2 linked regions of the Pigmentiphaga sp. H8 genome follow. Each later gene encodes a partner of the first gene's protein in a complex. Links are inferred from orthologs where the notes say so. Each region holds a gene or a part of one and is shown on either strand. Other genes may lie near its edges.

What was found. Proteins that work in one complex are often made in the same cells at the same time.
Region 2: the proteins of EGT29_RS23225 (region 1) and EGT29_RS11340 are in contact, whole or in part, in a cryo-EM structure (PDB 8Z1Y), measured with the Escherichia coli proteins. The link is inferred for Pigmentiphaga sp. H8 from one-to-one orthologs.

The regions. Positions count from the first base shown.
Region 1 is NZ_CP033966.1:4,935,141-4,940,728, forward strand. What follows is about bases 1-2,983. They hold EGT29_RS23225 (ABC transporter permease), read right to left. Parts: upstream 1,957-2,983; coding sequence 1,045-1,956; downstream 1-1,044. Other genes in these bases: EGT29_RS23215 (ABC transporter ATP-binding protein), read right to left, coding at 1-29; EGT29_RS23220 (ABC transporter ATP-binding protein), read right to left, coding at 26-1,048; EGT29_RS23230 (ABC transporter permease), read right to left, coding at 1,953-2,867; EGT29_RS23235 (ABC transporter substrate-binding protein), read right to left, coding at 2,875-2,983. Outside these bases: more of EGT29_RS23235, read right to left, coding at 2,984-4,413; EGT29_RS23240 (Rieske 2Fe-2S domain-containing protein), read right to left, coding at 4,438-5,588. UniProt on the Escherichia coli protein: Part of the ABC transporter DppABCDF involved in dipeptide transport. Responsible for the translocation of the substrate across the membrane.
Region 2 is NZ_CP033966.1:2,372,661-2,378,110, forward strand. Bases 2,605-5,450 are described here. They hold EGT29_RS11340 (ABC transporter substrate-binding protein), read right to left. Parts: upstream 4,871-5,450; coding sequence 3,338-4,870; downstream 2,605-3,337. Other genes in these bases: EGT29_RS11335 (ABC transporter permease), read right to left, coding at 2,605-3,341; EGT29_RS11345 (alkaline phosphatase family protein), read right to left, coding at 4,901-5,450. Also shown: nikE (ABC transporter ATP-binding protein), read right to left, coding at 1-1,570; EGT29_RS11330 (ABC transporter permease), read right to left, coding at 1,593-2,513; more of EGT29_RS11335, read right to left, coding at 2,532-2,604. UniProt on the Escherichia coli protein: Part of the ABC transporter DppABCDF involved in dipeptide transport. Binds dipeptides and accepts a wide range of side chains, including small neutral, bulky hydrophobic, and positively and negatively charged groups. Tripeptides are poor substrates.

The sequences.
Region 1 (5,588 bases):
CGCGCGGTATCCAGGGAAACCGTGTTCATTGCAGCGCCTCCTGGACGGCATGGCGTCCGCTTTCGGCCCCCGCGGCCAGGACGCAGCGGTAGTGGTGCCCCGCGCCGGCATCCCGCATCGCGATGACGCCGTGCCCGCAAGCCTCGCCCGCGTGGGCGCAGCGATTGCGGAACGCGCAGCCCTGGGGCGCGCCCACCAGCGAGGGCACGGTGCCCGGTATGGAGCCCAGGCGCTGGCCGGGACCCGCCTCGCCCCGCGTGGGCATGCAGGCCATGAGCCCGCGCGTATAGGGATGGCTGGCGCGGCCGAAAACCTGCGCCGGCGAGCCGGACTCCACGATGCGCCCGCCGTACATGACGGCCACGTCGTCGGCCATGCGCGCCACCACGCCCAGGTTGTGGGTGATCAGGATGATGGCCATGCCCATCTCGGCCTGCAGCTTCTTGAGCAGTTGCAGGATCTGTACCTGCACGGTCACGTCCAGCGCGGTGGTGGGTTCGTCGGCGATGACCAGCGAGGGCTCGCACATCAGCGTCATGGCGATCATGACCCGCTGCCGCAGCCCGCCGGACAACTGATGCGGATACTGCGCCAGCCGTTGCCCCGCCGACATGATGCCGACGCGCTCGAGCAGCTCGACTGCCCGGTCGCGCGCCTGCCCGCGGCTGGCGCGCCGGTGGCGCACGTAGACCTCGGCCAGCTGGTCGCCGATGGTGTAGACGGGATTGAGCGCGGTCATGGGGTCCTGGAAGATCATGCCCATCCGGTCCCCGCGCAGCCGCGCGATCTCGCGCGGCGACATCCGCGCCAGGTCGCGTCCCTCGAACAGGATGCGTCGCGCCGACAGCCGGGCCTTGCGGGGCAGCAGCTGCATCAGCGCCAGCGAGGTCATGGTCTTGCCGCAGCCCGACTCGCCCACCAGGCAGAAAGTGCGGCCCGCGCCGACCTCGAAGCTGACGTCGCTGACCGCGTGCAGCAGGCCGGCCGGCACGTCCATTTCCACCGACAGGCCGTCGACCTGCAGCAGGGGTTGGGAATTCGCGCTCATGCCCTGCCCTCCGGCGCCGTGATGTCGCGCAGTCCGTCGCCCGCCAGGTTGATCGCCATGACCAGCAGGAAGATCGCCATGCCGGGCAACACGATCAGATAAGGTTTGAAGAACATCATCGCGCGCCCTTCCGAGACCATCAGGCCCCAGGACGGCGTGGGCGGCTGCACCCCCAGGCCGAGGAAGGACAGGGCCGCCTCGATCAGGATGACGATGGCGATCTCCAGGCTGGCCACGACGATGATCTGGTTCATGACGTTGGGCAGGACCTCGCGAAACAGCACCCGCGTGTGCGAGGCGCCGATGGCCCGCGCCGCGTGGATGAACTCGCTGCTGCGCATCTGCTGCACCACGCTGCGCGTGACCACGGTGTAGCGGTCCCAGGTCAGGAGGCCCAGGATGACCACCATGGCCGTCATCGACCCGCCCACGATGGAAACCAGCGACAGGGCGATCAGCACGCTGGGCAGCGCCAGCTTGACGTTCAGCACGTACACCACGAAGGTGTCGACCCGGCCGCCGAAGTATCCGCCCACCAGGCCCAGCAGCGAACCGATCACCCCGGCGATGGCGGCGGCGCCGAAGCCCACCGTCAGCGACACCCTGGCGCCGTAGATCAGTCGGCTCAGGTAATCCCGGCCCAGCGAGTCGGTGCCCAGCACGTGCTCCCAGGAGCCCGTGGTCCAGACCGGATCGACGAGCGTCTTGGAAAGATCCTGCGCATAGGGATCGTAGGGCGCCAGCCACGGCGCGCACACCGCGACCAGCACGGCCGCCAGCACGATGCCCGCGCCGATCAGAAAGCCGACGTGCGAGCGGGCGCGCCGCCGCATGATCGCCCGCGGCGAAGTCGGATCCCTGCGCGCAGCGCTTGGGTCCGCCAGGTTTGCGTCCATGACAGTGCTCATAGCTTGATCCTCGGATCCAGGCGCGCGTTGATCAGATCCGCCAGCATCGTCAGGAAGATGTAGCAGAACGCCAGGAAGACCAGGATGGACTGCACCACGGGGAAGTCGATCTGGCTGATGGACTGGAAGGCCAGTTGGCCGATACCGTTCAGGCCGAACACGGATTCGACGATGACCGAGCCGCCCAGCAGGAAACCCAGCGACACCGCCGACACCGAGACCACCGGCAGGATGGCCGTGCGCAGCGCGTGCTTGAACAGCACCGCACGGGCCGACAACCCCTTGGCGCGCGCCGTGCGGACGAAGTCCGAGGACAACGCATCGATCATGCCGGTGCGCGTGAGCCGCATCTTGGCCGGCATGGTCCCCAGCCCCAGCGTGACAGTCGGCAGGATGAAGTGCACCCAGGTGTCCGATCCCGAGACCGGCGCCCATTGCAGCTTCACGGCGAACACGAAGATCAGGATCAGCGCGAACCAGAAGTTGGGAATGGCCTGGCCGAACACGGCCAGCGCGAGCGCCGTCCGGTCGATCCAGGTGTTGGGCCGCATGGCCGCCACCACGCCCAGCGGAATGGCGACGAGCAGCGACAGCAGCAGCGAGCACAGCGCCAGCGCGATGGTCACGCCCAGGTGATCGACGATCAGTTCCAGCACGGGCACGCGCGAGAACAGCGAGGTACCCAGGTCGCCATGCAGCGCGCTCCACACCCAGTCGAAATACTGGACGTACAGCGGCCGGTCGAGGCCGTACATGGCGGCCACGCGGGCGATCTCCTCGGGCGTGGCGGTTTCGCCCGCCAGCGCCGAGGCCAGGTCGCCGGACAATCGCAGCAGGGCGAAGCCGATCACCGAGACGGTGACGGCCACCAGCAGCGAGACGCCCAGCCTGCGGATGAAAAACTGGAGCATGCCGTCCTCACTTCCAGTGGACTTCGTAGAAATCGAGTCCGTAGACGCCGCCCGAGGTCTTGTCCAGCACCAGGTCGCGGTTGTGGATGAATACGTCCGGCTTGGTCGACAGCGGCACCACGTACGCCTGTTCGTTGACCCGGTCGTAGGCCTTCTTGTAGATGGCTTCGCGGCGCTCTTCGTCGGTGGTGGCCATGCCCTCCTTCATCCAGGCCTGGATCTGCTTGTCGTGCCAGTAGTCGCGCGCGCCCGGGGCGAACAGGAACTGGACCGGCGACGAGGCATCCGGCAGGCCGCCCGAGGTCCACAGGCTGATCAGCACCTGCTGCTTGCCCTGGCGCTGCTTCTCCCGATATCCGGCGAAGGTGATGCGATCGACCTTGGCCCGGATGCCGACCTTGCGCAGTTCTCCCGCGACCGCCTCGGCCAGCCCGGTGGACCCCGGCGTCGCGGTCAGCTCGACGTCGAAGCCGTTGGGGTAGCCGGCCTCGGCCAGCAGCTTCTTGGCGCCCGCCGGATCATAGGCCGGGGGCTTGGTCGAGTAGGCGCAGGCGCGGTGGATGGGCAGGCACAGCGCATCCGGCGCCATCACGGCATCGCCGCCCGGCGTGACGCTGCGCGCCACCAGCGTGCGATTGACCGCCATCGCCATCGCCTGCCTGACTTTCAGGTTCGACAGCGCGGCGTTGCCCGAGCGGCCGGCCGAGTCGATGGCCATGAACTGGAAGGTCAGGCCCTCGTTGGCGCTCATCTTCAGGGTCGGCTGCTTGGACAGCATGTCGGCCTGGGCCTTGTCCGATACCTTGATGAAATCGATGTTGCCGGTCGCCAGGTTGGCGATCTGGGTCTGCGTGTCCGGCATGGGCACGGCCTCGACCCGCGCCACGCGTGCCGCCGGCTTGCACGGCGTGCCGTGCGTGTAGTCGGGGTTGGGCACGAGCACGATCCTGTCGGTCGTGAAGCTCTCGACCTTGAACGGTCCGGTGCCGATCGGGGTCTTGCGGCCGAAATCGCCCTTGTTCTTGTACTTGCCGTGCAGGTCGGACGGCACGATGGGCGTGGAGTAGGCCAGCCGCAGCATCGCCGTGGGTGCCGGGCCGTTGGTGTGGATGCGCACCGTGTACTGGTCGACTTTCTCGGCGCGCTTGAACGGCGCGTAGTTCTCGGCGAAGCGCAGGCCGTTGTTGGGATCGGTCAGCCAGCCGAAGGTATAGATGACGTCGTCGGCGTCGAAGGCCGACCCGTCGTGAAACTTCACGCCGGTGTGCAGCTTCAGTTCCAGCGTCTGGTCGTCCAGCCACTTCCAGGAGCTGGCGAGATTGGGCGCGAACTTGCCGGTGCGATTGTCGAAGCACAGCAGCGGATCGAACAGCCCGCGCGAGAACATGCCCACCTCGGGATTGGGCCCGTCGTACAGGATCATGCTGGAGATGGGTTCGACCAGTCCGATGCGCAGCGTGTTCTTGGCTTTCTGCGCGTAGGCCGCGCCGGCCGTGCAGGCCAGCATACAGGTGGCCAGCATCGTGGCGAGTCTCTTGCCTTGCATAGTGTCTCCTCCTTGTTTGGCGTGTCAGCGGTCCGCCGGGGCGGGCGCCGCTTTCAGCAATCCGGCGGCGCCGGTCTCGACCGGCACGTCGGCCGGCAGCACCACCGAGGCCGAGCGGACGCGGTACAGGTCGCCGCGCCGCGCGGCCTCGGGCACCTCGCCGGCCGCCAGCGCCTTGGCCAGGCGCAGCATGAGCCGGCGGAAGTTCACGATGCCGCGGTCCGAATGGCCGAGGTTTTCCTTGGAACGGTCGACCACCGCGCCCATGCTTTCCTGCACGGCGGCGTCCTGGTTGGGAATGCCGGTGATGCCGGTGAAGTTGTCGTTGCGCTGCTTCTCGCGGTCGATGCCGTAGTCGTTGTCGGCGCTCAGCAGGGGCAGGTAGGCCTCGTCCACCGGCCCCCAGAAGCCCTTGCGTCCGCCGCGCGTCTCGCGTTCCTCGTCCGAGTACGGGCGTGCCGGGCTGGCGCTGAACGACCAGGTCCAGGTCGTGTGGTCGTCGATCGGCACCCAAGCATGGCCGTCATAGGGCTCGCGGCTGGATTCCTTGAACGCGCCCACCGGCGGGATCATCGTGTAGAACGGCAGCAGGAACTGCGTGACGCGCCAGTAGTAATGGCCAGGCTCGGCGTTGCGGCGGGCGGCGATCACCAGCCCGGCCTCGCTCTCGCTCACTTCGAACACCGGATGCCGGTCGCTCTGGTGATAGGGATTGCGCGGCCCGGAGTCCGTGCCCTCCTTGCGGCTGTGCAGGAAGGAGATGTGGCTCGAGTCTATGCCGCCTTCCACAGCCTGCGCCCAGTTGCAGCGTTGCAGCCGCTTGGTGGCCGTGCGCTGCGCGACGGGCAGCTCCGACCACTCGAATTCCGGCAGCGGCCCCTGGGTGCCTTCGGGTCCCATGTAGGCCCAGACGACACCGCCGCGTATGGCCGTGGGATAGGACGTGATCCGCACGCGGTCCTTGTAGTTGGTCTCGTGCGGCTCGGACGGCATGTCCACGCAGCGGCCCTCCACATCGAACTTCCAGCCATGGTAGACACAGCGCAGGCCGTTCTCTTCGTTGCGGCCGTAATAGAGCCCCGCGCGGCGGTGCGCGCAATAGGCATCCACCAGCCCGACCCGGCCGCTGGTGTCGCGGAACGCCACCAGGTCCTCGCCCAGCAGCCGCAGCCTGA
Region 2 (5,450 bases), 2.6 Mb from region 1 along the record:
TCGCGCCGCCTGCCGCCATGCCGCTCGCTTGCAGCAATTGTCGCGCATAGGCCGTGCGCGGCCGCTCGAACAAGGCATCGGTCGCGGCGTGCTCCACTACCTGTCCCTGCTTGAGGACGAGGATCTCGTCGGCCAGAGACCGCATCACCGCCAGGTCGTGGCCGATGAACAGCAGGGTCAGTCCATGGGCCTCGCGCAGGCGGGCGAGCAGATCCAGGATCTGGTTGCGCACCGTGGCGTCCAGGGCCGACACCGGTTCGTCGCAGACCAGCACGCGCGGCCGCATCGCCAGGGCGCGCGCGATGACCACGCGCTGGCGCTGCCCGCCCGAAAGCTGGTGGGGAAAGCGCGCCAGCATGTCTGCCGCCAGGCCGACCTCTTCGAGCATGGCCGCGCAGCGGCGTGCCAGGGCCTCGCGCGGCGTGGCGGGTTCGGCCGCCAGTTGTGCCTCGGACAGGGCCTGCAACAGCGTGCGCCGGGGATTGAGGCTGCCCGAGGTGTCCTGGAAGATGTATTGGCAGGCGCGGGCGTAGCGGACGCGCTGGCGCCGGTCGGCCGGATCCATGCCGCACACGCGCACGCTGCCTGCGGCGGGCGGCACCAGGCCCAGCAGGGCGCGGGCGAGGGTGCTCTTGCCCGACCCGGATTCGCCGGCGATGCCCAGGGTGGCCCCTTCGCGCAGCCGCAGGTCCACGTCCTGCAACACGCGATGGCGGGAACGGGCCCGGCCATAGTCCACGCACAGGCCCTGGGCATGGACGATGTCGCCGTTGCCGCGCCGCGCGGCGCCGCATCGGGGCAGGGCGCGATGCGTGTGCGCCGCCACCAGCGAGCGCGTGTAGTCGTTCCGCGGGGCATGCAGCATGGCGTCGGCGTCCCCAACCTCCAGCAGCGATCCATGGCGCATGACTGCGATGCGGTCGGCCATCGCCGCCACGACGTCCAGGTCGTGCGAGATGAACAGCATGGCCATGCCCCGCCTGCGCCGGACGTCCCGCAGCAGGGCCAGTACCTGCGCCTGCGTCGTGACGTCCAGCGCGGTGGTGGGTTCGTCGGCGATCAGCAGCGCGGGTTCGCCAGCCAGGACCATCGCGATCATCGCGCGCTGCTGCTGGCCGCCCGACAGTTCGAAGGGGTGGCGATCCAACATGCGGGCGGGGTCGGGCAGTCCGACTTCATGCAGCAGTTCGGCGGCGCGGGCCAGGCGTTCGCGCCGGCCGCGGCCGGCCTGCATGGCCTCCGTGATCTGCGCGCCCAGGGTCATCAGCGGGTTGAGCGCGCTCATGGGATCCTGGAACACGATGCCGATCTGGCGGCCGCGTACCGTACGCCAGGACGCCGGATCCAGCCCGGTCAGTTCCCGGCCGCGCAGGCGGATGCTGCCGGCGACACGTGGATGGCCGGGGGCGAGCCCGAGCACGGCCAGCGCGGTCATGGATTTGCCACTGCCCGATTCGCCGATCAGCCCGAGGGTTTCGCCATCGCGGATGTCGAGCGAGACGTCATGGACAACCGGGGTGCCGCCGTAGCTCAGCGTCAGGTTCTGGATGGAAAGAAGAGGCGCTTGCATGGGAGTTCCGTTCAGATGCGGGCTAGGCCTGGGAACGCGCCGTGCGCGGGTCGGCCCAGCGGTGCAGGAGGGTCGTGGCGACGTTGACCAGGACCACCGAGGTAGCGAGCAGCATGACCGCCGCCTGGATGACGGGATAGTCGCGGCCGCGGATGGCGTCCAGCGTCAGGCTGCCCAGTCCGGGCAGGCCGAACAGCGCCTCCATGGTCAGCGTCCCGCCTATCAGTCCGCCCAGGATGACGCCGGCCAGCGCGATGACGACCGACAGCGAATTGGGCAGGATGTGCCGCCACGCGATGCGCCAGGACGACAAGCCTTTGGCGCGCGCGGTTCGGATGAAGCCGGCCCTGGCCGTTTCCCGCAGTTCCTCGTGCAGCGGCTTGGCGATCTGGCCGGCAATGTCCAGGCCCAGGATGAGGACCGGCAGCAGCATCTGGCCGCGTATGGGCAGCCAGCCCAGCCAGATGGAGAACGCCAGTATCCCCAGGACGCCGGTACAGAAAGTGGGAACGGCGATGGACCAGACGTTCAGGCTTTCGATCGCGGCGGCCGCCGGGCTGCGCGGCGCGGCCAGCGCCAGCACGGCCAGGCCCATGCCCAGCGCCAGGCCCACCAGCAGGCTCGCGCCAGCCAGTTTCAGGCTGGCGGGCAGGGCGTGGACCAGCATGTCCGCCACCGGTGTGCCGAAGCGCATGGACAGGCCCAGGTCGCCCCGCAGCGCGGCCCGGGTCCACAGGCCGAACTGCGTGGACAGGCCGTCGTCCAGGCCGAGGTCGGCGCGCATGGCGGCCAGCGACTGGGTGTCGTAATCGCCGCGAGCCGCGTAGAAGTCGATGACGTCGCCGGGCACCGCCCGTACCAGGAGGAAGATGGCGAACGAGATCACCACGATATTGAGCAGTTGCCGGATGAGGTGAAGGGCGGAGGAAGAGAGCAGCGGCATGGTGGTTAGCAACGGAGGTCAGGCGCGGGCGCCCAGCGGGTCGAAGCGGTCGCGCAGGCGGTTGCCGAGCACGGACAGCGAGAGCGTGGTCAGGGCCAGCGCCAGCACGGGCAGCAGCAGCGAGGCCGGCGCCTGTTCGGCGTACGAGACCGCCGTCGCGATGATGCGGCCCCAGGTCGGCACGTCCGGAGAGACGCCCAGGCCGAAGAAGCTGAGCACCGATTCCGTGACGATGGCCCGGGGCACGACGATGGCGACCTGTGTGAGCAGCGCGCCGGCGGCATTGGGCAGGACGTGGCGCCAGGCGATGACGGCCGGCGCGACGCCGAGCACGCGCGCGGCGGCCACGTAGCCGGAGGCCATTTCCCGTTCGTACACGGCGCGCGCGACATAGCCGAAAAGCGGCATGAAAGCGATGCCGACGGCCAGGATGACCGACAGGGTGCCCACGCCCAGCGATACCATGAGCGCCAGCGACAGCAGGATGGGCGGCAGGGTGCGGACCATGTCGAAGGCGGCGTAGACGGCGCTCCGCGCCGGTCCGCCGGCCACGCATCCCATGAGGCCGAGCCCGGCGCCGCCCAGCAGCGCGATGCCCGCCGAGCAAACGGCCACGAGCAGCGTCAGGCGGGTGCCGGCCACCAGCCGGGCCAGGATGTCGCGCCCGAAACTGTCGGTGCCCAGCCAGTGGCCGGGGCCGGGCGGCAGGTTGCGGGCCAGCAGATCCTGATGATAGGGGTCCAGGCCCGGCAGCAGCGGTCCGATCGCGGCGGCTACCAGGGCCACCGCCAGCAGGACCCAGGGAGCCAGACGGCGGAAAGTGTTCATACCGCGAGCCAGGTCCGTGCCAGCCCGCCGTCGACGCGGTTCTGGCTCCAGGTGTAGCCCGTCTCGTAGCCGCGCACCTTGGGCGCCACGCCGATGGCATCGGCCGCGTGGCCCAGCCCCAGGGTGTAGCGCTTGTCCATGACGTGCTTCCAGGCCTGGAGATAGCCTTCGCGGGCCTTCTGCGTGCTGGGCGAGGAGACCGCGGCGCCGATCAGCGCATCGAGCTCCTTGTCCTGGATGCCGCCCCACAGCATGGGGCTGGGGCCGTCGGACAGCAGCCGCGCATAGCGCAGGTAGACGTCGGCGCGCGGGCCGGAGTGGAAAGGTGCGAGATCCCAGTCGTATTGGGCGAGCAGGCGCTGTGCACCGATGTCGTCGAGCGCCTGATGGTCGATCTTGAAACCGAGTTGGCGCACCATCTGCACGGCAACCTGCGCATAGTCGGATTGCCAGGAGACCACTTTCAGCGTTTCTTTGGATGGTTCCACGCCGGCGCTCTTGAGCAGTTCGCGTGCGCGGGCCAGGTCGGGCTTGGCGTGGGGGTCCCGCTGCTCCAGCTCGCGGTCCCAGAAATAGGTGTTCGGGCGCACGGGCTGGTCGCTGACGACGGCCGTCTTCACCACGAACTTCATGTAGGCCTGCTTGTCGACGGCCAGCGAGATCGCCTCGCGCACGCGCGCATCCTGCAGCAGCGGGCGGGGCTTGCGGTTGTTGAAGGACAGGAAATACCAGGCCGTGTCCTTGAGGAACTGTATGCCCATGCGGTCCTTCGCCAGGCTGTCGAGCTTGTCGTTGCCGACGTGGGCCAGGTGCAGGTCGCCCGCGCGCAGCGACAGGCTGTTGTCGCGGTCGCCGCGCAGGTCGAACTCCAAGGCATCGAGATAGGGCAGGCCCGCCTGCCAGTACTGGTCGAAGGCCGGCGCCTGGAAGCTGACGTCCGGCTGCCAGGTGCCGAACTTGAAGGGACCCGTGCCGATGGGGCGGCGGATGGTTTCGTTCCAGCCTTCCGATTCGGGGGCGACGATCCACAGCTCGGACAGCAGGTTCAGGAAGGGAGCATGGGCGTTGGCGAGTTCCACGCGCAGGACGTCGGGCGCAGGTGTATCGATGTTGCGCGCCAGCTTCATGGCGCCGCTCAGCCAGCCGCCCTTGACCTTGTCGCGCACGCGCTCGAAGTTCGCCTTGACGTCGGCCGAGGTCATCGCGCGGCCGTTGTGGAAGCGCACGTTCTTGCGCAGGTGGAACGTGTAGGTCCGGCCGTCCTCCGAGGCGTCGATGCGTTCGGCAAGAAAGGGGCGCACCGTGCCGTCGTCGCCGATGCTGGTAAGCGTTTCGACATAGACCTGCTGCACGGCGATGGAGCCGGCATGACGGTGCGGGTCGGCGGTGTCCAGGCCCAGCAGCGCCACCTTCAGCGTGCCGCCGCGGCGCGGGGTGGGGGCATTCTGGGCGTGCAGCAGGCCGGGCATGGCAAGGGGGCCGGCGGTGGCGCTCATGGCGAGCAGTTTGAGTAGATCACGTCGTTGCATGGCGAAGTCCTGTGTAGGGAACGGGCGCGCTCAGGCGGCCTCGGCAGGGAGGGGAAGGGGCGTGCCATCCATGTCGCCATGGGGCAGGCCCAGGTGGCGCAGCATGGTGGGCGCATAGTCGATCAGCGAAACCCGATGGGCGTGGATGCGGCCGTCCGCGTAGCCGCCGCCCTCGACGATGAGGAACGGCGATTGTTCGAAGCCGCCGAGGCCACCGTGCTGGCCGTGGCCGCCGTAGGACTTGCCCTCGGAAGGATCGGTCGCGATCCAGGTGCCGCCGCGCACGCCATGGGCATTGGCATCATCCGTGTGCCGCATCGCGATGGCGATGGTGCAGGTGGTCGTGCCGACGGGCAGGCCCAGGGTGGCCAGCGCCTCGCCGTGGAACACGGCGCCGCACCAGGGCTGGCGTGCGAGATGTTCGAGCAGGGCCGGCACGCGGTCGCGCGCGGCCGCCGACACGCCGACGATACAGGCGCTGCCGTTGGGAGCGACGACGACATCGCGGCTGCCCGCCGCGGCCTTCAGGCCCGCGGCCACCAGGTCCTGGCCGACGTCGATTTCGCCCACCACGGTTTCC